Cryptosporangium aurantiacum: one gene and its partners. The protein of the gene in region 1 interacts with the protein of each later gene in a pairwise test. Links are inferred from orthologs where the notes say so. Each region holds a gene or a part of one and is shown in the gene's direction. Other genes may lie near its edges.

The links.
Region 2: the proteins of secA (region 1) and secG interact in binary tests that used the Escherichia coli proteins (3 or more experiments, as listed by UniProt). The link is inferred for Cryptosporangium aurantiacum from one-to-one orthologs.
Region 3: the proteins of secA (region 1) and BUB75_RS29210 interact in binary tests that used the Escherichia coli proteins (3 or more experiments, as listed by UniProt). The link is inferred for Cryptosporangium aurantiacum from one-to-one orthologs.

What each region holds. Positions count from the first base shown.
Region 1 is NZ_FRCS01000028.1:37,957-44,970, reverse strand. The notes cover bases 3,588-7,014. They hold secA (preprotein translocase subunit SecA), read left to right. Parts: upstream 3,588-3,949; coding sequence 3,950-6,814; downstream 6,815-7,014. Other genes in these bases: BUB75_RS41790 (GNAT family N-acetyltransferase), read right to left, coding at 3,588-3,687. In the rest of the region: BUB75_RS41805 (LpqB family beta-propeller domain-containing protein), read left to right, coding at 1-1,194; BUB75_RS41800 (ComF family protein), read left to right, coding at 1,248-1,988; hpf (ribosome hibernation-promoting factor, HPF/YfiA family), read left to right, coding at 2,338-2,973; more of BUB75_RS41790, read right to left, coding at 3,145-3,587. UniProt on the Escherichia coli protein: Required for protein export, interacts with the SecYEG preprotein conducting channel.
Region 2 is NZ_FRCS01000001.1:790,741-796,998, forward strand. What follows is about bases 1,863-4,533. They hold secG (preprotein translocase subunit SecG), read left to right. Parts: upstream 1,863-2,912; coding sequence 2,913-3,155; downstream 3,156-4,533. Other genes in these bases: BUB75_RS03410 (HAMP domain-containing sensor histidine kinase), read left to right, coding at 1,863-2,722; BUB75_RS03420 (RNA polymerase-binding protein RbpA), read left to right, coding at 3,232-3,576; pgl (6-phosphogluconolactonase), read right to left, coding at 3,623-4,390; BUB75_RS03430 (glucose-6-phosphate dehydrogenase assembly protein OpcA), read right to left, coding at 4,387-4,533. In the rest of the region: BUB75_RS03400 (hypothetical protein), read right to left, coding at 1-563; BUB75_RS03405 (response regulator transcription factor), read left to right, coding at 798-1,460; more of BUB75_RS03410, read left to right, coding at 1,457-1,862; more of BUB75_RS03430, read right to left, coding at 4,534-5,373; zwf (glucose-6-phosphate dehydrogenase), read right to left, coding at 5,370-6,258. UniProt on the Escherichia coli protein: Subunit of the protein translocation channel SecYEG. Overexpression of some hybrid proteins has been thought to jam the protein secretion apparatus resulting in cell death; while this may be true it also results in FtsH-mediated degradation of SecY.
Region 3 is NZ_FRCS01000010.1:142,111-148,618, reverse strand. The notes cover bases 1,684-4,604. They hold BUB75_RS29210 (alkaline phosphatase), read left to right. Parts: upstream 1,684-2,479; coding sequence 2,480-3,730; downstream 3,731-4,604. Other genes in these bases: BUB75_RS29200 (helix-turn-helix transcriptional regulator), read left to right, coding at 4,326-4,604; BUB75_RS29205 (hypothetical protein), read right to left, coding at 3,771-4,064; BUB75_RS29215 (RidA family protein), read right to left, coding at 2,037-2,405; BUB75_RS29220 (RrF2 family transcriptional regulator), read left to right, coding at 1,684-1,867. In the rest of the region: BUB75_RS29230 (Fic family protein), read left to right, coding at 1-575; BUB75_RS29225 (SDR family oxidoreductase), read right to left, coding at 555-1,304; more of BUB75_RS29220, read left to right, coding at 1,391-1,683; more of BUB75_RS29200, read left to right, coding at 4,605-6,508.

The sequences.
Region 1 (7,014 bases):
GTCATCCCCGAGCGGCGGTACGTCAACGAGGACAGCAGCGGTGACCTCGCGACGCAGATCGTCGACTTCGTGCTCGCCGGCCCGTCCGCGGCGCTGAAGCCGGTCGCGGTGAACCCGCTGCCGAAGATCAAGCGCACCAGTCGGGTGGCGGTCGAGGACGGCGACCTGATCGTCGAACTCGAGGCCCAGGCCGAGTCGCTGGACAAGGACGCGTTGAACGCGTTCGTGGCCGAGGTGGGCTGGTCGCTGAGCGCGTCGTTCTCCGGCAGCGTCCGGCTGACCGTCGGTGGCCGCCCGCTGGACGTCGATGACTTCAGCGCCAACCAGGACCAGTCGGCCTGGAAGCGCTACAACCCGGTCGTCGTCGACCGGCAGAACCTACCCACGTTCGCCGTCCAGAAAGGCGCGGTGAAGGTGCTGAGCGACGCCGGGTCGTTCGATCAGAAGCCGCTGCGGCTCGGCACGTCGGTCCAGGGCAAGAACGTGAGGTCGGCGGCGGTCTCGATGAACCTCACCCGGCTCGCGGTCGTTCGTGACGAGGCGGGTTCCCAGCGGCTCTGGATCACCGACGCGTCCGGCACGATGCAGCCCACGCTGCGGGCGTCGCAGATCGGGCGCCCGTCCTGGGGCGGTAACTCGGTCACGGTCGTCGTCCCGGTGGGCGGGCGCCTCTTCGAGGTCGGGGTCGGCAACGCGCGGACTCCGACCGAGATCCAGGTGATCGGGCCGAACGGGCGGCGGCTCCGGAACATCACGGCCATCCGGCTCTCGATGGACGGCGTGCGTGCGGTGTTCATCAACGGGACCGGCAGCTCCGCGCAGGTCTTCTTCGGGATGCTCACCGGCTCGACCGGCAGCGCGCTGGTGCTGCGAGCGCGACCGCTGGCCGTCGAGGGCGCGCCGAAGGACGTCTCCTGGTACGGCGCGGTGACCGCGGCCGTGGCGGTCACCCGGCCGGGGAACGCCGGCGACGAGGTGTCGATCGTCCTCGCGCCCGTGGACGGCTCGCCCGCGCGTATCCAGACGACGCGGCTCAAGACGACGCCGGTCGTCCGGCTCACCGCGGACCCCACCGAGAACCCGGAGCCGATCATCCCGCTGGAGCTGAGCGGACGCATCTACAGCGCGGAGGCGAACTACTCCGTGACGCCGGCGCTGCAGGTGGCCGGAGTCGCGCCGTTCTACCCGGGCTGAGCGTCGTCCACAGGGGGTTCCGCGGGCCCTCGGTGTTCGGGCACCGTTGAGGCGTGTGGCGGGACGTGCTCGACCTGGTGCTGCCGGTGCGGTGCGTGGGCTGTCGTGGCCCCGACGGGCCGCTCTGCCCGGTGTGCGGGCGGTCCGCGCTGCACACCCAGCCGTCGCTCGTCCCGGCCTGCGACCGGCCGGGTGGGGACGGCCCGGCGATCTGCGTCGCGGCGGGGGTGTACGGCGGGGCGTTGCGCTCGGCGCTGATCGCCTACAAGGAGCGTGGCCACCGTGCGCTGGCCCGCCCGCTCGGCGCCCGCCTGGCAGCGGCCGTAACGGTGGCCCTCTCCGCCGCCGGGGGTTGGCCCGGCGGCGCGGGGCCGGTGGTGCTGGTGCCGGTGCCGTCCTCGGCAGCGGCGATCCGGGAACGCCACGGCGACCACATGGCTCGGCTGGCTCGCTGCGCCGCCGCCACGCTGCGTCAGCGCGGGTACCCGGTGCGTGCCGCCTCGCTGCTCACGCTGCGTCGCACGCCGTCCGACTCGGTAGGGCTCACCGCCGCCGAGCGCCGCGAGAACATCGCGGGGGCATTCCGGCCGGTCGGCGCACGTCCCTGGCGGCACCACCGCACTCCGAAAGGCAGCACGATCGTGCTGGTCGACGACATCGTCACGACCGGCGCGACGCTCGCGGAGGCCTGCCGAGCGGCGGAGGCGGGCGGGTTCGTGGTGCGGGCCGCGGCCCTCGTCGCAGCGACCTCGCGTCGGGTACCCGACGCGAACGGTGTTCGTCACGATAGGTAGCGCCAAAGTTGCGGAGTGGGTGCAGACTGCTCGTACAGCGTGTCGCCACGCGCGGTGTCTGATTCCATTCTGATGGAACCGAAAACCCGGTCACCAGGCATGACAAGCATACGGTTTGAGCAAACCGGATGAATTGGTCGGAGTGGAGGGGTGACGACCCCTACCCCGAAGAGTTAGCGTCAGGTTCCACAGCAGTTCTCGCCCTGAGTAGATGGATGACATCGAGGGGAGGTCGCCGCTCACCGGTTCCCTCCCGCCCCGTGTGACGGGCAAGGGTGACCGGTACCTCGTTGAGAAAGCCGCCCGGAGTCGGGCCGGCTGACCAGTTCGCGGAAGCGTGGAGGTACGTGTGGACATCGTCGTCAAGGGTCGTAACGTCGAGGTGCCCGATCACTACCGGCAGAACGTGAGTGAAAAGCTCTCTCGCGTCGAGCGCTACGACCAGAAATTGATTCGTATCGACGTCGAACTGTTCCACGAACCGAACCGTCGGCAAGCGCAGACTTGCCAGCGGGTCGAGATCACCGTCAAAACCCGGGGTCCGGTGATTCGCAGCGAAGCCGCTGCAGCGGATTTCTACTCCGCATTGGACCTCGCGATCACGAAGCTGGAGAACCGTCTCCGTCGCGCCGCTGACCGCAGGCGCGTTCACCACGGTCGTCGCACCCCCGTCTCGGTCGCCTCGGCGATGGCGGAAGCGACCGCAGAGCTGCCGGCGCCGATGTGGGCGCTGCCGAACGGCTCGGAACCCACGCTGGAGGAGCACGGGTCGGTCGCTGTACTCGACGAGTGGGAGGACGGTCCGTGCCGGATCGTCCGCACCAAGGAGCACCCCGGTGAGCCGATGACCGTCGACGACGCCCTCTTCGAGATGGAACTCGTCGGGCACGACTTCTACCTCTTCAACGACAAGGACACTGGTCGGCCGAGCGTCGTCTACCGCCGCAAAGGCTACGACTACGGAGTCATCTGCCTGGGGATCTAGCGGCCGGCGGGCTCCACCGCCGTAGCAAATGCAAATGCAACAGCGTCATGCGGACGCTCGGCAGCGCGCCGGGCGTCCGCTTCGTGTCTACGGCGGGGACGCGAGGGCACGGGCCTGGACCCCGACGGCGGAGCGGAACCCGCCCACGGTGGCTCGCCGGACGGCGTCGATCTAGAGGTCGGAGGGCAACAACGAGCCGATCCAGGCATCCGCGCGGGAACCGTCACGGCGCCGGATGCGATCTCGCAGAACCCCCTCGACGGTGAAACCGGCGCGCTCGGCGACGGCGCGGGAGCCGTCGTTGCCGACCTCGGCGAGCCAGCAGAGCCGCGCCACCCCGAGCGCGCCGAACGCCCAGCGGGCGACGGCCAGCGTGCTCGCGGTCGCCACGCCGCGGCGGCGAGCCCAGGGAGCGGCCCAGTAGCCGACCTCGGCGAGCCCCTCGGGAAGGTCCATCGATACCAGGCCGACCGTGCCGAGCCCCTCGCCACTGACCGCGTCGAACACGCCGAACGGTGCCGCCCGACCCGACTTCCAGGATTCTTCGACGTACTCGGTGGCGTACGCGACGGCGTCGTCGAGGCGGTAGGGGGTGGGGACGCGGGTCCAGCGCTGGATTGCGGGGTCCTGGCAGGCGCGGAAGATCCAGTCGGCGTCGACGGCCTGGCACGGCCGCAGTTGGAAGCGGCCGGCGGCGATCTCCACGGTGTCCACCCCGACATCCTGGCCGCTCGACCCGGTGCGGGCAGCACTGGGTACGGCGCAAACGGGGAAATCTTCGGCAAAATGTCCCGGCCCGACTATTGTTCGGAGTTCCGCGGACGCCGGTGACCCACAGGTTGCCGCTCCCGGGAACCGTCGGCTCGCCGCTGCGGTTTACTGGGTGGGCTGTGACATGTTTTTGGCCGTGTGCCCCGACCGGTGGACGGCTGGCCGCGTAGCGCGGGAGGCCCGCCGCCGCACGCCCGCGCCTACGATGGCGGTAGGACATCTGAGGGAGCTGACCGAACCCGTGATCTTCGAGAAGATCCTCCGCGCCGGCGAGGGGCGGATCATTCGCCGTCTCAAGGCGATAGCCGACACCGTGAACTCGATCGAGGACGAGTACACGGACCTGACGGACGCGGAGCTGCGCGAACTGACCGACCAGTTCAAAGAGAGGTACGCGGACGGCCAGACGCTCGACGACCTGCTCCCCGAAGCGTTCGCCGTCGCTCGCGAGGGCGCCAGGCGCGTGCTCGGGCAGCGGCACTACGACGTCCAGCTGATGGGTGGCGCGGCGCTGCACCTGGGCAACATCGCCGAGATGAAGACCGGTGAGGGCAAGACCCTCACCTGTGTGCTCCCGGCGTACCTGAACGCGCTGGCAGGCAAGGGCGTCCACGTCGTCACGGTCAACGACTACCTGGCACAACGTGACGCCGAGTGGATGGGCCGGATCCACCGGTTCCTCGGGCTCTCGGTCGGCACGATCCTGCCGAACGCGCTGCCCGGCGCGCACAAGGCCGCGTACGAGTGCGACATCACATACGGCACGAACAACGAGTTCGGCTTCGACTACCTGCGCGACAACATGGCCGGTTCCGGCCAGGAGCTGGTCCAGCGCGGTCACTTCTTCGCGATCGTCGACGAGGTCGACTCGATCCTGATCGACGAGGCCCGTACGCCGCTGATCATCTCCGGCCCGGCTGAGCAGTCGGCGCGCTGGTACACCGAGTTCGCCCGGATCGTCCCGCGGCTGCGGCGTGACCGGGACTACGAGGTCGACGAGGGCAAGCGCACGGTCGGCATCAGCGAGGAGGGCGTCGAGAAGGTCGAGGACCAGCTCGGCATCGACAACCTGTACGAGGCCGTCAACACGCCGCTGATCGGCTACCTGAACAACGCGCTGAAGGCCAAGGAGCTCTTCAAGAAGGACAAGGACTACATCGTTGTCGACGGTGAAGTCCTGATCGTCGACGAGTTCACCGGTCGCGTGCTGCACGGCCGTCGTTACAGCGAGGGCATGCACCAGGCCATCGAGGCCAAAGAAGGCGTGAACATCAAGGACGAGAACCAGACGCTCGCCACGATCACGCTGCAGAACTACTTCCGGCTGTACGACAAGCTCGGTGGCATGACCGGTACGGCCATGACCGAGGCCGGCGAGTTCCAGAAGACCTACAGCGTCGGCGTCGTGCCGATCCCGACGCACCGGGACATGATCCGGCTCGACAAGGCGGACGTCGTCTACAAGACCGAACCGGCGAAGTTCGAGGCGGTCGTCGAGGACATCGCCGAGCGGCACGCCAACGGCCAGCCGGTCCTGGTCGGCACCACCAGCGTCGAGAAGTCCGAGTACCTGTCGACGATGCTCAACCGGCGCGGTATCCGGCACGAGGTGCTGAACGCGAAGAACCACGCGCGTGAGGCCGAGATCATCGCCCAGGCCGGGCGCGAGGGTGCGGTCACGGTCGCGACGAACATGGCCGGCCGTGGTACCGACATCATGCTCGGCGGCAACCCGGAGTTCCTGGCCGCTGCCGAGCTGCGCAACGGTGGCCACACCCCGGACGACGAGGACTGGGACGAGCTGCTCGAGGCCACGATCGAACGGGTCAAGGAAGAGGTCGAGGAGGAGGCCGAGAAGGTCACCGACGCCGGCGGCCTGTATGTCCTCGGCACCGAGCGGCACGAGTCGCGGCGGATCGACAACCAGCTGCGTGGCCGGTCGGGTCGGCAGGGTGACCCCGGTGAGTCCCGGTTCTACCTGTCGCTCGGTGACGACCTGATGCGACGGTTCAACTCCGGTGCGGTCGAGGCGATCATGGACCGCCTCAACATCCCGGACGACGTCCCGATCGAGTCGAAGATGGTCAGCCGCCAGATCCAGTCGGCGCAGACCCAGATCGAGCAGCAGAACGCCGAGGCGCGGAAGAACGTCCTCAAGTACGACGAGGTGCTCAACAAGCAGCGCCAGGTGATCTACGCCGAGCGCAAGCAGGTGTTGGACGGTGCCGACCTGCAGGAGCAGATGCGGCACATGCTGGACGACATCGTCGAGGCGTACGTCGGCGCCACCACCGGTGAGGGGTACGCCGAGGACTGGGACCTCGAGGAGCTGTTCAAGAGCCTCAACCTGATCTACCCGGTCTCGTTCACGCTGGAGGAGCTCGAGGAGGAGGTCGGCGGGCGCGAGGCGATCGACGCCGAGCTGCTGATCGCGCGGCTCACCGAGGACGCGCAGTCGGCGTACGACCTCCGCGAGAAGGAGCTCGGTTCCGAGCTCATGCGCGACGCCGAGCGGCAGATCGTGCTCGCGGTGCTCGACCGGAAGTGGCGCGAGCACCTCTACGAGATGGACTACCTCCAGGAGGGCATTGGCCTGCGGGCCTACGCCCAGCGCGACCCGCTGGTCGAGTACCAGCGTGAGGGCTTCGATCTCTTCAACGGGATGATGGAGGGCATCAAGGAGGAGTCGATCCGGCTGCTCTTCCACGCCGAGATCCAGACCGAGGAAGCGCCCGCACCGGCTCCGTCGGCCGACGACTCGCCCACCGTGGAGACGCCGATCGAGCGGCACGTCGAGGTGCAGGGGCTGATCAAGCCGCGCCCGTCGAACCAGCCGCTGCAGTACAGCTCGCCGACGATCGACGGCGAGGCCGGCACCGGTGGCGGTGTCGCGGTGGCGACCGAATCGCCGCTGGGTGCGGCGGCCGGGTCGTCCGGGACGTCCGGGGGCCGGAAGGCGGCGTCGCCGGGGCAGAAGGTCGGTGCGGGTCCGTCGCGGAACGCGCCCTGCCCGTGTGGCTCGGGCAAGAAGTACAAGCGCTGCCACGGTGCGCCGGGCGGTCCCGCGTAGGTCTTTCATTCGGACGCCCGGCGCGGCGCCGCCGCAGGACGGTCACCGTCCGCAGCGGCGCCGCGCGGCGTTCAGCGCGGCGGTTGCGCCGCGTTTGCGCGGCGGGGAACGCTGGGTAGGCGTTGGTAGGGTTAACTCCCGGCAGGGTCCCGGTCGCCGCCGATGCTGGCGGCGCATCGTCCGGCCCGCCGGTCCCACCG
Region 2 (6,258 bases), on another replicon or contig:
ACCGCTGGGTCGTAGTCGCTGAGCCAGTTCAGGTAGCGGTACCCGTGGCGTGCACCCGCTTCGTACGCCGCCTGCGCCCAGTACGCGGCGACCGCGTCGGTCGCGGCGAGCTGCGCCTCGTCCGGACGCGTCTCCTCGTCGTAGAGCCAGGTGAGAACCGTACGTTCGGTTTCGCTCGTCACGCCGCGGGCGCCCGCGAACGCGACGGCGGGGGAGAACGGCAGTTCCCCGTCCTCCCGGTCGCCCACCGCCAGCGCGCGCAGCAGGCCGATCAGGATCGCGCGGTCCGGCGTGTCCCGCGACTCCACCAGCCCGACCACGAACTGGACCACGTACCGGGTCGCCTGCCAGCGCGTTCCCTGGTGGTACACGGTGCCCAGCAGCGCCGCGCAGGCGTTCTGCCGGACGTCCGGATCGCCCGACCGTAACGACCGTAAGTGGCCCGGTACGTCGGTGGCGACACCGTAGGCGTGGTGCAGCCGGTTCCACGGGACCGCATCGAGACCCGCGAGCGGTGTCGGGGTCGATGGGGGCGGTGGGGGAGGAGTCGACAGCATGCGCACCCGCGATCGATACCACATCGGGTCGATCGCGCTGCAGGCACGGTCGTGGGTTACGCGCGTCCAAGGTGGACGTAACCGGCATTCCGCGTGGGGGCGCAGGGGATCGTGATGCAGGTGTGACCCGCAGCCCACTCGTCCGGCACGGCTCGTGGCCGGAGGTGACGCGACGGCTTACCGTCGTTGCGGGGGCCGACCTGTCGGCCTCCGCTGGGCAACGCAGTGGGAGGCACGAACGTGCGGGTGCTGGTGATCGAGGACGAGCGGGCTCTGGCCGACGCGGTAACCCGCGGGCTGCGCCGGGAGGGGATGGCCGTCGACGTCGCCTACAACGGCACCGACGGGCAGGAGATGGCCACCGTCACCCGCTACGACGTCCTGGTGCTCGACCGCGACCTGCCGGGCGTCCACGGCGACGTGATCTGCGCCGAGCTGGCGGCCTCCGGTTCGCTCACCCGCGTGCTCATGCTGACCGCCAGCGGGACCGTGGCCGACCGCGTCGAAGGGCTCGGGATCGGGGCCGACGACTACCTCGCGAAGCCGTTCGCGTTCGAGGAACTGGTCGCCCGGGTGCGTGCGCTCGGACGCCGGGCGACGCCGCCCGCCCCGCCGGTGCTCACCGTCGGCGACGTCGAGCTCGACCCGGCTCGCCGCGTGGTCAGCCGTGCGGGGCGTCCGGTCGACCTGACCCGGAAGGAGTTCGGCGTGCTGGAGGTGCTGCTCTCCGCGCGGGGCGCGGTGATCTCCAGCGAGGAGCTGCTCGAGCGGGTCTGGGACGCCAACGCCGACCCGTTCACCACGACCGTGCGGGTGACGATGATGACGCTGCGCAAGAAGCTCGGTGATCCGCCGCTGATCGAGACCGTGGTCGGTGCCGGTTATCGGGTGACACCGAGATGACCGTCTACGGGGGGCCGGCCCCGGTTCGACCGTCCCGGCTGCGCCCCACGCTGCGGCTGCGGCTGACGCTGCTCAACGGCATCCTGCTGGTCGGCGCCGGACTGCTCCTGCTGGTCCTCTCCTACCTCCTGGTGCGCGACCAGCTGATGTCCACCGAGCAGCTCGCGCCGGGCTCCAGCGTCACGCTGGTCGACGCGGACGGCAGCACGCACACCGAGAGTGCCACCGCGTGGCAGGAGAGCATGGCCTCCACCACCACGACCGACCTGCTGGTGAAGGGCTTCCTGGCGCTGGTCGCGATCGGCGTGGCCGGGGTGGCGGGCGGGCACCTGCTCACCGGACGGGCGCTGCGCCCACTGCACCAGGTGACCGCGACCGCCCGGCGCCTGTCCACCGAGACGCTCGACCACCGGCTGCACCACACCGGCCCGGACGACGAGGTGAAGGAGCTCGCCGACACGTTCGACAGCATGCTCGACCGATTGTCGGCCGCGTTCGGCAGCCAGAAACGGTTCGTCGCGAACGCCAGCCACGAGCTCCGGACGCCGCTCGCCGTGATGCGGACCGAGATCGACGTGACGCTCGCCGACGACGACGCGACGGTCGAGGACCTGCGCCGGATGGGCACCGTCGTCCGGGACGCCTCCAGCCGCGCGAACGAGCTGATCGAGGCGCTGCTGCTGCTCGCCCGCACCGAGGCCCAAGCAGGCCGGCTGGCCAAGCAGATACCCGTCGACCTCGCGCGAGGTGTCCCCTCGACGCTGGCAGCGGTCGCGGCCGAAGCCGAGCGGCTCTCGCTCCAGGTCGGCACCGACTTCGCCCCGGCCGTCGTGGTCGGCGACCCGAGCCTGCTGGAGCGCCTCGCCGGGAACCTGGTCGAGAACGCCGTGCGCTACAACGTCACCCATGGCGTCCTGAACGTGCGGACCGGCAGCGACGGACGCCAGGCCTGGCTGGTGGTCGCCAACGACGGACCGGAGCTGGACCAGCGCGAGGTCCCCGGGCTGTTCGAGCCGTTCCGGCGGGGCGGGGTCGAGCGCACCGGTACCCGCGGCGCGGGCCTGGGGCTCTCGATCGTCCGTGCGGTGGCCGGTGCGCACGGAGGGACCGTGCAGGCGGTCGCCCGGCCGGGCGGCGGGCTCGAGGTGACCGTGCTGATCCCCGCGGCCGATCCGGCGGTCGCCGCCACGCTCACCACGCCGGGCCGCGATTCGGCTCCGGCGGGCCGGGTGCGGGGTGTCGCCCGGCCCCAACCCCGCTGACCGGCGGGGCGGACGTCAGCCCATCGGCTGGCTTTTCCGCCGAAAAACAAGGCGGATGGTGACCATGGCTCGTCCGTGCCGTTGAGGCAGTTATCCTGTGCGGGTGGTGCTGCGGCCCCAGCGCGGCACCCCGGAGAAACCGGGCCGGTGTCCGCGACCCCCGCGAGAGCGAGAGGAACTACCACCCGCAATGACCATCGCCGTATCGACCGTGCTCGTCGTGACGAGCTTGGCGCTGATCCTGCTGATCCTGCTCCACCGGGGTAAGGGCGGGGGTCTGTCGAGCATGTTCGGCGGCGGCGTCTCCTCGAACCTCTCGGGCTCCTCGGTCGCGGAGAAGAACCTCGACCGGATCACGATCGCTACCGGCGTGATCTGGTTCGCCTGCATCGTGACGCTCGGGTTGCTGCTGAAGACGACCGCCGGCGCCTGATTTCTCGGGCTCGGTCGGCGCTCGGCAGCGACCACCCCCACCCACCCCCTCTGGGAAGGAACGGAGCGCTGTAACCGTGGCTGGTGGAAATGCCATCCGAGGCACCCGCGTCGGCGCGGGGCCGATGGGAGAGGCGGAGCGGGGGGAGTCAGCGCCCCGTCGCCACATTCCCTTCTACTGCGCGAACGGGCACGTGACCCGTGTGTCGTTCGCGGTGGAAGCCGCCGAGCCGGAGCACTGGGACTGTCCGCGGTGCGGGCTGCCTGCCGGCAAGGACCGCGAGAACCCGCCTGCGGCTCCGCGCAACGAGCCGTACAAGACGCACCTGGCCTACGTGCGGGAGCGGCGCAGCGACGCGGACGGTGAGGCGATCCTCGAGGAGGCCCTCGCGAAGGTGCGGGCGCGCCGCGGCGAGGTCTAAGACTTAAAGCGAGAAGCGGCCCCCTACCGGGGGCCGCTTCTGGCGTTCATGACCTGCGAAGGCGCAGGTTGGGTGGCACGTTGACCGCCGCTGCCTCGTCCACCAACCACAACGTCCGGACGCCGCCCCGCGCGCCGGCCGCCGGTATCTGGACGCGACCCGCACCGGCCAGCGCCAGCCCCACCGCCTCGGCCTTACCGGCGCCGGCGGCGAGCAGCCACACCTCGTCCGCGCTGGTGATCGTGCCGAACGTCAGCGAGATCCGGGTCGGCGGCGGTTTCGGACAGTTCCGCACCGCGGTGACCAGGCCCTCGTCGTACGCCGCGGGCGACTCCGGGAAGATCGACGCGATGTGCCCCTCCGGCCCGACGCCGAGCATCAGCACGTCGAACTTCGGGAGCGACGCGCCGGCCCGTGCCGCCTTCGACAGCTCGTCCGCGTACTGCTCAGCGGCGCTCTCCGGCGCGCTGCCGGTGTCGGCGGGCATCCGGTGCACCCGTGCCGGGTCGACCGGCACGTGGTCGAGCAGCGCCTCGGTGGCCTGCACCTCGTTCCGCTCGGGGTCGCCGGCCGCCAGGTAGCGCTCGTCACCCCACCAGATGTCGAGCGCGCCCCAGTCGATCGCGTCCCGCGCGGGGCTGGCGTTCAGCGCCTTCAGCGTCCCGATCCCGACGCCGCCACCGGTGAGGACGATCGAGGCGGTGCCACGCGCCTGCTGCGCGTCGACGATCCGCACCATCAGCCGGGCCGCGGCCGCCGCAGCCAGGACGTCGGCGTCCCGGTGGACGACAACACTCAGTTCGCCGACCGTCATGAGGTGGTCGCGGGGGTCGCGGTGGGCATCGGGTCCTTCCAGACGTGCGTGCGGAACGGCGACCGCTGATTCAGGCCGGTCAGCCCGGTGGCCGCGCCGAGCGCCTCACCGTAGGGCTGGTCCGGGTCGAGGCGCTTGATCTCCTCGGCGAGCTGCTCGCCCAGCGACCGCCGGGCCAGCGGCTGGATCCGGTCGGGAACCCCGGTGCGGCGCAGGATCGCGTGGTGACTGTCCTGCCGGACAACCGAGATCGTCGTGCCGTCGTCGATCTCGACCGTGACCTCGGCGATGCCCCGCTTCGCGGTCTCCTGCAGGTCGACCTCGAGGCCGAGACGGCTCCGCAGCCAGCCCACCAGCAGCGTTCCGGTGACGTTCCGCGGTGCGGTGATCACCTTGACCGACGTCGGACGGCCGATCACCGTGTCGAACGCGCCGGCCAGCAGCGTGCGCCACGGCGTCGTCCGGGACCAGCCCAGGTCGGTGTCGCCGGGCGCGTAGTCCTCGGCCCGGCCGTGCAGCGCCGCGATCGGGTCCGCCGCCTCCCGTGCGTCGGTGACCCGGCGGTCGGCGAACACCCCCAGCGGGTCGTACGCGATCCGCTCCGGCGGCTCGCCGTGCCACCACGTCACGACCGGCACGTCCGGCGCGAGCAACGGCAGCGTGACCGACTCGGCGTGCGCCGCGAGCCGCCCGTACATCCGCATCACGACGGCCTCGCCGGGACCGAGCCTGCCGCCCACCGAGATCTCCGCGTCCAGCCGCGGCATCGGCGCCTCGATCTGGCGCCGCACCACGATGAGCAGCCGGCACGGGTGGGCCGCCGCGGCGATGCTGGCCGCTTCCTCGGCGGCCGACACGTGCTTCTCGTTCGCGACGACGACGAGCGTCAGCGCCACACCGCTGGCGACGAATCCCGCGGCCCGGCGTGACTCCGCCAGTGCCTTGACCACGTCGGTGCCGGTGGTGTCCCAGAGTGTCGTCACGGCCGCCTCCAGGTGCGTCCCTCGCGGGCGAGCATCTCGTCCGCTGCCTTCGGGCCCCACTCGCCGGAGCGGTACTTGTGGGGCTCCTTGCCCTCCCAGTAGTCCTCCAGCGCGTCGATCACGACCCAGCTGGCCTCGACCTCGTCCGCGTTCGGGAACAGCGTCGAGTCGCCGACCAGCACGTCCAGGATCAGCCGCTCGTAGGCCTCCGGAGAAGACTCGGTGAACGCCTCGCCGTAGAGGAAGTCCATCGCGACATCGCGGACCTCCATCGCCGAGCCGGGCACCTTCGAACCGAACTTCAGCGTCATGCCCTCGTCCGGCTGCACCTTGATCACCAGCTGGTTCTGTCCCAGCGCCTCGGTGTCGGTGTCCGCGAACGGCAGGTGCGGCGCCCGCTTGAACAGCACCGCGATCTCGGTGACGCGGCGCGGCAGCCGCTTGCCCGCCCGCACGTAGAACGGCACGCCCGCCCAGCGGCGGGTGTGGATGCCGAGCTTGATCGCCGCGTACGTCTCGGTTGTCGAGTCGGCCGGGATGTCCTTCTCCTGCAGGTACCCGGGCACCCGCTGGCCGGCCAGCCAGCCCTGTTCGTACTGGCCACGGATCGCGTCGTGCTCCATGTCGACCGGGGGCTTCGTCGCGTGCAGGACCTTCAGCTTCTCGGTGCGGATCGCGTCCGCGGTGAAGCTCACCGGCTCCTCCATCGCGGCGAGCGCGAGCAACTGGAGCAGGTGGTTCTGGATCACGTCCCGCGCGGTGCCGGTCTTGTCGTAGAACCCGGCCCTGGTGCCGATGCCGACGTCCTCGGCCATCGTGATCTGCACCGAGTCGACGTAGTGCGCGTTCCAGATCGGCTCGAACAGCTGGTTGGCGAACCGCAGC
Region 3 (6,508 bases), on another replicon or contig:
CCCTGGCGATCTCACGGCAGACCATCGTCGAGCCCGCGTTCTCCAGCATCGAGGAGTGGCTGGGCCACAACACAGAGGACTACTACCAGGCACTCGCCGTCACTGGCCAAGGTTCGTGGCGCCCCCGGTCCGATGCCCACCTCTGGGTTGCGTTCAACATTCGGGCCCATCACATGCAGGCCCAGACCGTCGCTCAGCGGTTGAGCGAAGCCGCCGACATCTGGGAAGAGTTGGACGGACTGGTAAGCGACCACCGCCTTCCGGAACGAGTGACCAACAGCCTCTACGAAGCGGTGCTCGGGTATCGGGTTCGGCGCTCGGGATACATGAAGATGACCGAGGTCGAAAAGCACACCGCAACGCGCGATCTGGGACGACTGGCCGAGTTGCAGCTGCTCCGCCCACAGGGCGAAACGCGGGGGCGCTTCTACGTCGCCGGCGACCGTCTCCGGGAAATGCACACGGAACTTCGTCGACGTCGTCGGCCGCTGACCGATCCGTATCCGTGGTTACTCCGAAAGCTGGTCGAGGCCGCGCCCAGGGTCCTCAACGCTTCAGGCTCGCTGGCTGAGTAGCCACTCGTCGAACGTCGTGGGGGCGATCCGGGCATTCTCGCCGGGCAGCATCACGTTGCCGGCCATCTCCTCCCCGAAGATGCCGGTTGACCAGCTCGGCGCCAACCGGACTTCGCGTCCCCGCGCCTCGTTCGTCCGACGCGCCATGTCCACCAGGTCCTGCGGCTCCGGTCCGACGAGATCGGCGTCCCGGCCGCGCGGCTCGCCCACCGCGATCTCGGCGAGCACCGCGGCGACGTCCTCGGGAGCGATCGGCTGGACGAGCAGCGGCGCGATCGTCGCGACGCCGTCGCGCTCGGTCCAACTCGCAACCATCGCCGCGAAGTCGTGGAACTGCGCCGCCGGCAGGATCGTCCACGGCACGACGCCGGCACTCACCAAACGCTCCTGTTCGCGCTTGCCCGCGTAGTGCGCGTTGCCCTCCACACGGTGGACCCCCGCGATCGACAGCAGCACGTGGTGACGGACGCCTGCGCGTTCCTCGGCAGCCAGCAGGTTGCGCGTGGCTGCGCCGAAGTACGCGACGGCCTCGTCCCGGTCGGTCGCGGGGCCGTTGGTGGCGTCGACCACCACCTCGACGCCTACCAGCACGTCGTCCAGACCCTCGCCGGTCACCAGGTCGACGCCGCCCGACCGGCTGATCCCCACGACGTCGTGTCCGTCTCGCTCGAGCGCGGCGACGGTGAGGGCCCCGATGTTGCCGGTGGCCCCGGCGACTGCGATCCGCATGGCGACTACCTCTCTCCTGGCGGGTGTCGTGTCGAACCCTAATCCGGATAAAAAAGATCCGCAATATCAGCGATACACTAATCACTGTGAAGCTTCCGGTGAGCACCGAGTGGGTTCTGCACTGCGCGACGACGTTGGCGCAGTTGGAGCCGGGCGCCACGGCCTCCGCGGCGCAGCTCGTGGCGTACTACGGCCTGCCCGCGGCGTCGCTCGCCAAGCAGTTGCAGGCGCTGGTGCGGGCCGGTGTGCTCACCGCGTCGCCGGGTCCTCGCGGCGGCTTCCGGCTCGCGCGTCCCGCCGCCGACATCACGCTGCTGAACATCGTCGAAGCCGTGGACGGCCCGTCCGAGCCCTACGTCTGCCAGGAGATCCGCCAGCAGGGACGCGGCGCGCTCCCGCCCGACGAGTGCCGCAGCACCTGCGTCCTCGCCGCCAGGATGGCCGACGCGCACCAGGCGTGGCGGAACAGCCTCTCCGGCGTGAGCCTGGCCGACGTCCTGGACTCGCTGCCCCCGTCGGCGCCGGCCCGGACACGGTCACTTCTCGCGTCGGTGAACGCGTGAGTCCCCATCACGCGGGTGCCGACCGATATGGTGCAAGAGCCGTCGGCGGCCCCTCCCCCTCTGGGTTGCACCGAAGGGCCGCCGACGACTCGCTCCAGGTTGGACCGAAGCCTCACCGGAGAGGTTAATCCGGGCATTGACCCGCCACAGCCCCGTCGAGCGTGGCGCGTCAGGACACGGCGACTGCCTCGATCTCGAGCAGCCACTTCTCGTCGTAGATGCCGGTGATGATGACGGTGAGCGCCGGGCTGTGGCCGCCGAGCACCTCGTGCCGGATGCGGGCGTTGGCCTCCCGGTACTGCCGGTCGGAGAGGAAGACCGTCACCTTCGTGAGGTTCTCCAGGCCCAGGTGTGCGGTGTTCAGTACTCCGACGACGTTGCGCCAGGCCAATCGGCACTGGTCGTCGAAGGTCTCGGGAACGTGGCCGGTCTCGTCCTCGGGCACCTGGCCGCTGATGAACAGGATGTTCGATGCGCCGGTCGCCAGGGCGCCCATGCCGTAGGAGCGGGGTTGCGGGTCAAGAGTCGTGATCTCCACGCCAGGAACCGTAGCCAAACGTGTGCAAAGGGTGTTGCCTAACGGGATCACCGGACGACACTCGGGAGGCTCGTGTGGACGCCAAACCACTGCGCTGGCTCGCCGCGACGGTCACGACCGGAGTACTCGTGGCGGTGGGAGCCACCACTCTCGCCGCGGATGCATCGAACGAACGGCAGAAGGCCCGCAGCGTCATCTTCGTCAACGGCGACGGCATGGGTCCGGCGCACCGCGAAGCGGCCCGGCTCGCGCTCGAGGGCCTCGACGGACAGTTGGTCATGGACAGCCTGCCGGTGTCCGGGCAGCTGACCACCAGCCCGGACGACCCGGCGAACCCGATCACCGACTCGGCGGCGGGCGCCACCGCATGGACGATCGGCCAGCGGACCTACAACGGCTCGATCGGGTACGACGTCAACAAGAGGCCGGTGCCGACGCTCGGCTACCGGGCGAAGCAGGCGGGCAAGGCGACTGGCCTGGTGACCACCGCTCAGGTCACCGACGCCTCCCCGGCCGCCTGGTTCGCGAACGTCCCGGACCGGGGTCAGCAGGACGAGATCGCCCGGCAATACATCGACGTCAGCAAGCCGGACGTCATTCTCGGTGGCGGCGAGGACTGGTGGCTGCCGGCAGGCAACCCGGGCGCGTACCCCGACAAGCCCGCGGAGGACCCGACCGAGGGCAGCCGCAGCACGAAGGGCGACCTGATCGCAATAGCACGACAGGCCGGCTACCGGTACGTGTCGACGGCGGCGCAACTGCAGGCCGCCCCGGACGGCAGGCTGCTCGGGCTGTTCGCCAACCAGGAGATGTTCCAGCAGCGCGAGGAGGGCCAGGGTGACGTCTACAGCCCGGTCGTCAGCCTGGCCACGATGACCTCGAAGGCGCTCGCCACGCTGAAGAAGGACCGGGACGGGTTCTTCCTGCTCATCGAGGAGGAGGGCGTCGACGAGTTCTCCCACGACAACAACGCGGCCCGGATGCTGCAGTCGATGGGCGAGCTGGAGAAGGCCGTCGCGGTGGCGAAGGCGTACGTCAACGCGCACCCGGACACGCTGCTCGTCATCACCGGTGACCACGAGTGCGGCGGCCTCACGGTCGAGGACACCGGGACCACGGATGAGTCCGGCGACGCGATCTCGAAGGAAGACGGGCCGTTCGCGATCCCCGGCAGCCCGCTGAAGTTCAACCTCGACTGGACGACCAGCGGCCACACCGGCGTCGACGTGCCGGTCACCGCGGCCGGTCCGTACGCGACGTTGTTCACCGGCAAGCACCCCAACACGCACGTCCACGAAGTGCTTTCGAAGATCCTGACGAAGTAGCGCGCGGCCCGGCCGGTGGGAACACCGGCCGGGCCCTCCGCTATCTACGGGTGCAGTTGACCCGGCTGGTGGTCACCGTGGACATCCGGTGCGTGGGGCTCGACCACGTCACCCGCTGGCTAGCGGTGGCGACGCAGCGACCGGTGGTGCGGGTGACGACCCGCGTGCGGACCCCAGAACAGGGGGCGTTGACCGTGATGCTGCCGCCGAACAGCGGCGCGACTCGAACCACCGTGCAGCCGTCGGCCCGGGCCGGGTGAGCGAACGCCACCACCGAGAGCGGCACGAGCACGGACGCGCCGATCACCCCCGTCATCGTTCGTCGAACACTCATCGTGTTTCCTTCGTCGGCGTCCTGATGTCGCGACCAGGAAAGCGCCGGAAGGCCTGCGACGGTATTAGGGAAATCCCCAATTCGTCCCGTTCGACGGTAAGCACAACTAGGCATTGATACGCCGTTTCAGCAGCGCCAACGAGCACACAGGGTGTACCGATACAGGTGTAATGCCCTACTTTGGACAACGCCGCAGTCACACGCGGCTTTTGCCCGGAGCGACCGCAACTGGAGTTGGTGGCGATCACTACGGCGACCACAGTGTGCTCGATAGCAGACCCAGAACTCATCGGCAGGGACGCTGAGCGGCGGTACCTCGACGATCTACTCGACGAGTTGCCGGTCGCCGGTCGTGCGCTGCTCGTCCGCGGTGATCCCGGCGTCGGCAAGACCACGCTGCTGGACTACGTGGAACACAAAGCCGCTTCCCGGTACCAGGTGTATCGGGTGCGAGGGGTGGAAAGCGAAACGACGCTCCCGTTCGCCGCGCTCGGTGAACTGCTGCTGCCGCTCCGCCGACGCTTCAGCGCGCTGCCGCGCGCCCAGCGGGAGAACCTCGAGACCGCGCTGGCGCTCAGCGAGCTGGTGTCCGACTCCGCGGTGAACCCGTACGCCGTCTGCGTCGCTACGCTCAACGTCCTGTCGCTGGCCGGACACGACCGGCCATTGGTGGCGCTCGTCGACGACCTGCAATGGGTGGACGCCGACTCGGTGAACGTCTTTCGCTTCGTGGCCCGGCGGGTCACGTCCGACCATGTGGCGTTCATCGCCGCCACCCGCAAGCTCTCCGAGGAGCCGCGAGGACACGCCGTCCTCGACGTCACCGGCCTCTCCGAGCGGGAGTGCCGGTTGGTGCTGGACAGTCACAGGCTCGTGGTCGCACCCGGCGTCCTCGACGCGTTGGTCGGGTTCTCCCGCGGGAACCCGCTGATCCTGCTGGAGTTCGCGTTCCGACTGAGCGAGGCGCAGCGTCGCGGCGAGGAGCCGCTGCCCGCGGCACCCGCCCGCGGCGGCCGCGCGGAACAGGGTTGGACGTCACGGATCCGCGCGTTGCCCGCTCCGACCCAGCGGGCACTCGTGCTGGTGGCCGCCGCGCGCGAGCCGACGGTGGAGATCGTCGACCGGGCGCTGGGGGCGTGGAAGCTCGCGCCGGACGACCTGACGGCAGCCGAGGAAGCGCGCCTGGTCCGGGTGGTGGCCGACCGCTACGAGCTGGTCCATCCGATCTTGCGCAGCGTCGCGCTGAGCAACGTCCCGGTCGGCGTCCGCAGGCAGGCCTACCGCGCGCTCGGCGAGGGAGCCACCGGCGCCACCCGGGCCTGGTATCTCGCCTGTGCGGTGTCGCGGCCGGACGAGGACGTCGCGGCCGGACTCGTCCAGGCCGCGCGGGAGGCTCGACAGTGCGGTTCGTACCTGGCCGCGGCGCAGGCGTGGCGCCGAGCCGCGGAGCTGACGCCCGCCCGCTCGAACCTCACCGCGGGCCGCCTGCTCGACGCCGCCAGGGACGCGTTCGCGGGCGGGGCCTGCGACGACGCCGCGCGGTGGTGCGAGGAGGCACGCGCGACGGCGACCGATCCGGCGTTGCGCGCGGACATCGCGCTGCTGCACGGGCGGGCGTTGACCTGGATGGGCAGCGTCCGGCACGCACATCGCCTGATGAGCACGGCCGCCGAGGCGATCGCACCGACCGACAGCGTCCGCGCCGCCGCACTCGCCCACGAGGCCGCCCTCCCCGCCGTCATGCACGCGGACCCGGCAGGCGCGATCGCCGCCGCGCGCCGGGGCATGGAACTCGCGACATCCGCCGCGGGGGTCGAGCGGTGCGCGCTGTTCCTCTGCCAGGGCCTCGCGCTCACCCACCGCGTCGAGGACGCCTGCCGGGAGCTGGACCGCGCCCTCGCCGCGTTCGAGGGCACCGATCCGGCCGCCACCGGGATCGAGCTGACGAACCTCGCGCAGGTCTGCTTCTGCGTCGAGCGCTACGAGGACTCGCAGCGTCTCCTGCACGCGGTCCTCGACGGAGCGCGCCGGAGCGGCAACCCGGTCGCGTACGCGTTCGCTTTCGGAGTGCGCAGCGAGCTGGGCTGGTGGCTCGGGCAGTGGTCGGCTGCCTACGCCGACTGCCTGGAAGCGACGGCAAAAGGCCGGGCGCTGCGTCAGCGGGGTGTGGTGGCCGCCGGGCTGCTCATGCAGGCCCGCTTCGACGCCGCCCGCGGCGACCACGCCGGTTGCGAGCGGCGCGCCGCCGAAGCCATCGAGTTCACCGACTTCACTGACGTCCGGTCGATGCAGATCTACCGCGAAGCCGCGCTAGGGCTGGACTGCCTGAGCCGGGGCGCGGGCACGGATGCGGCGGTCCACCTGGGCCACGCGCAGGAGATCTTCGTCCGCTTCGGGCTGGGCAACCCGAACGTCACGCCGTTCGCCGGGGACGCCGTCGAGGC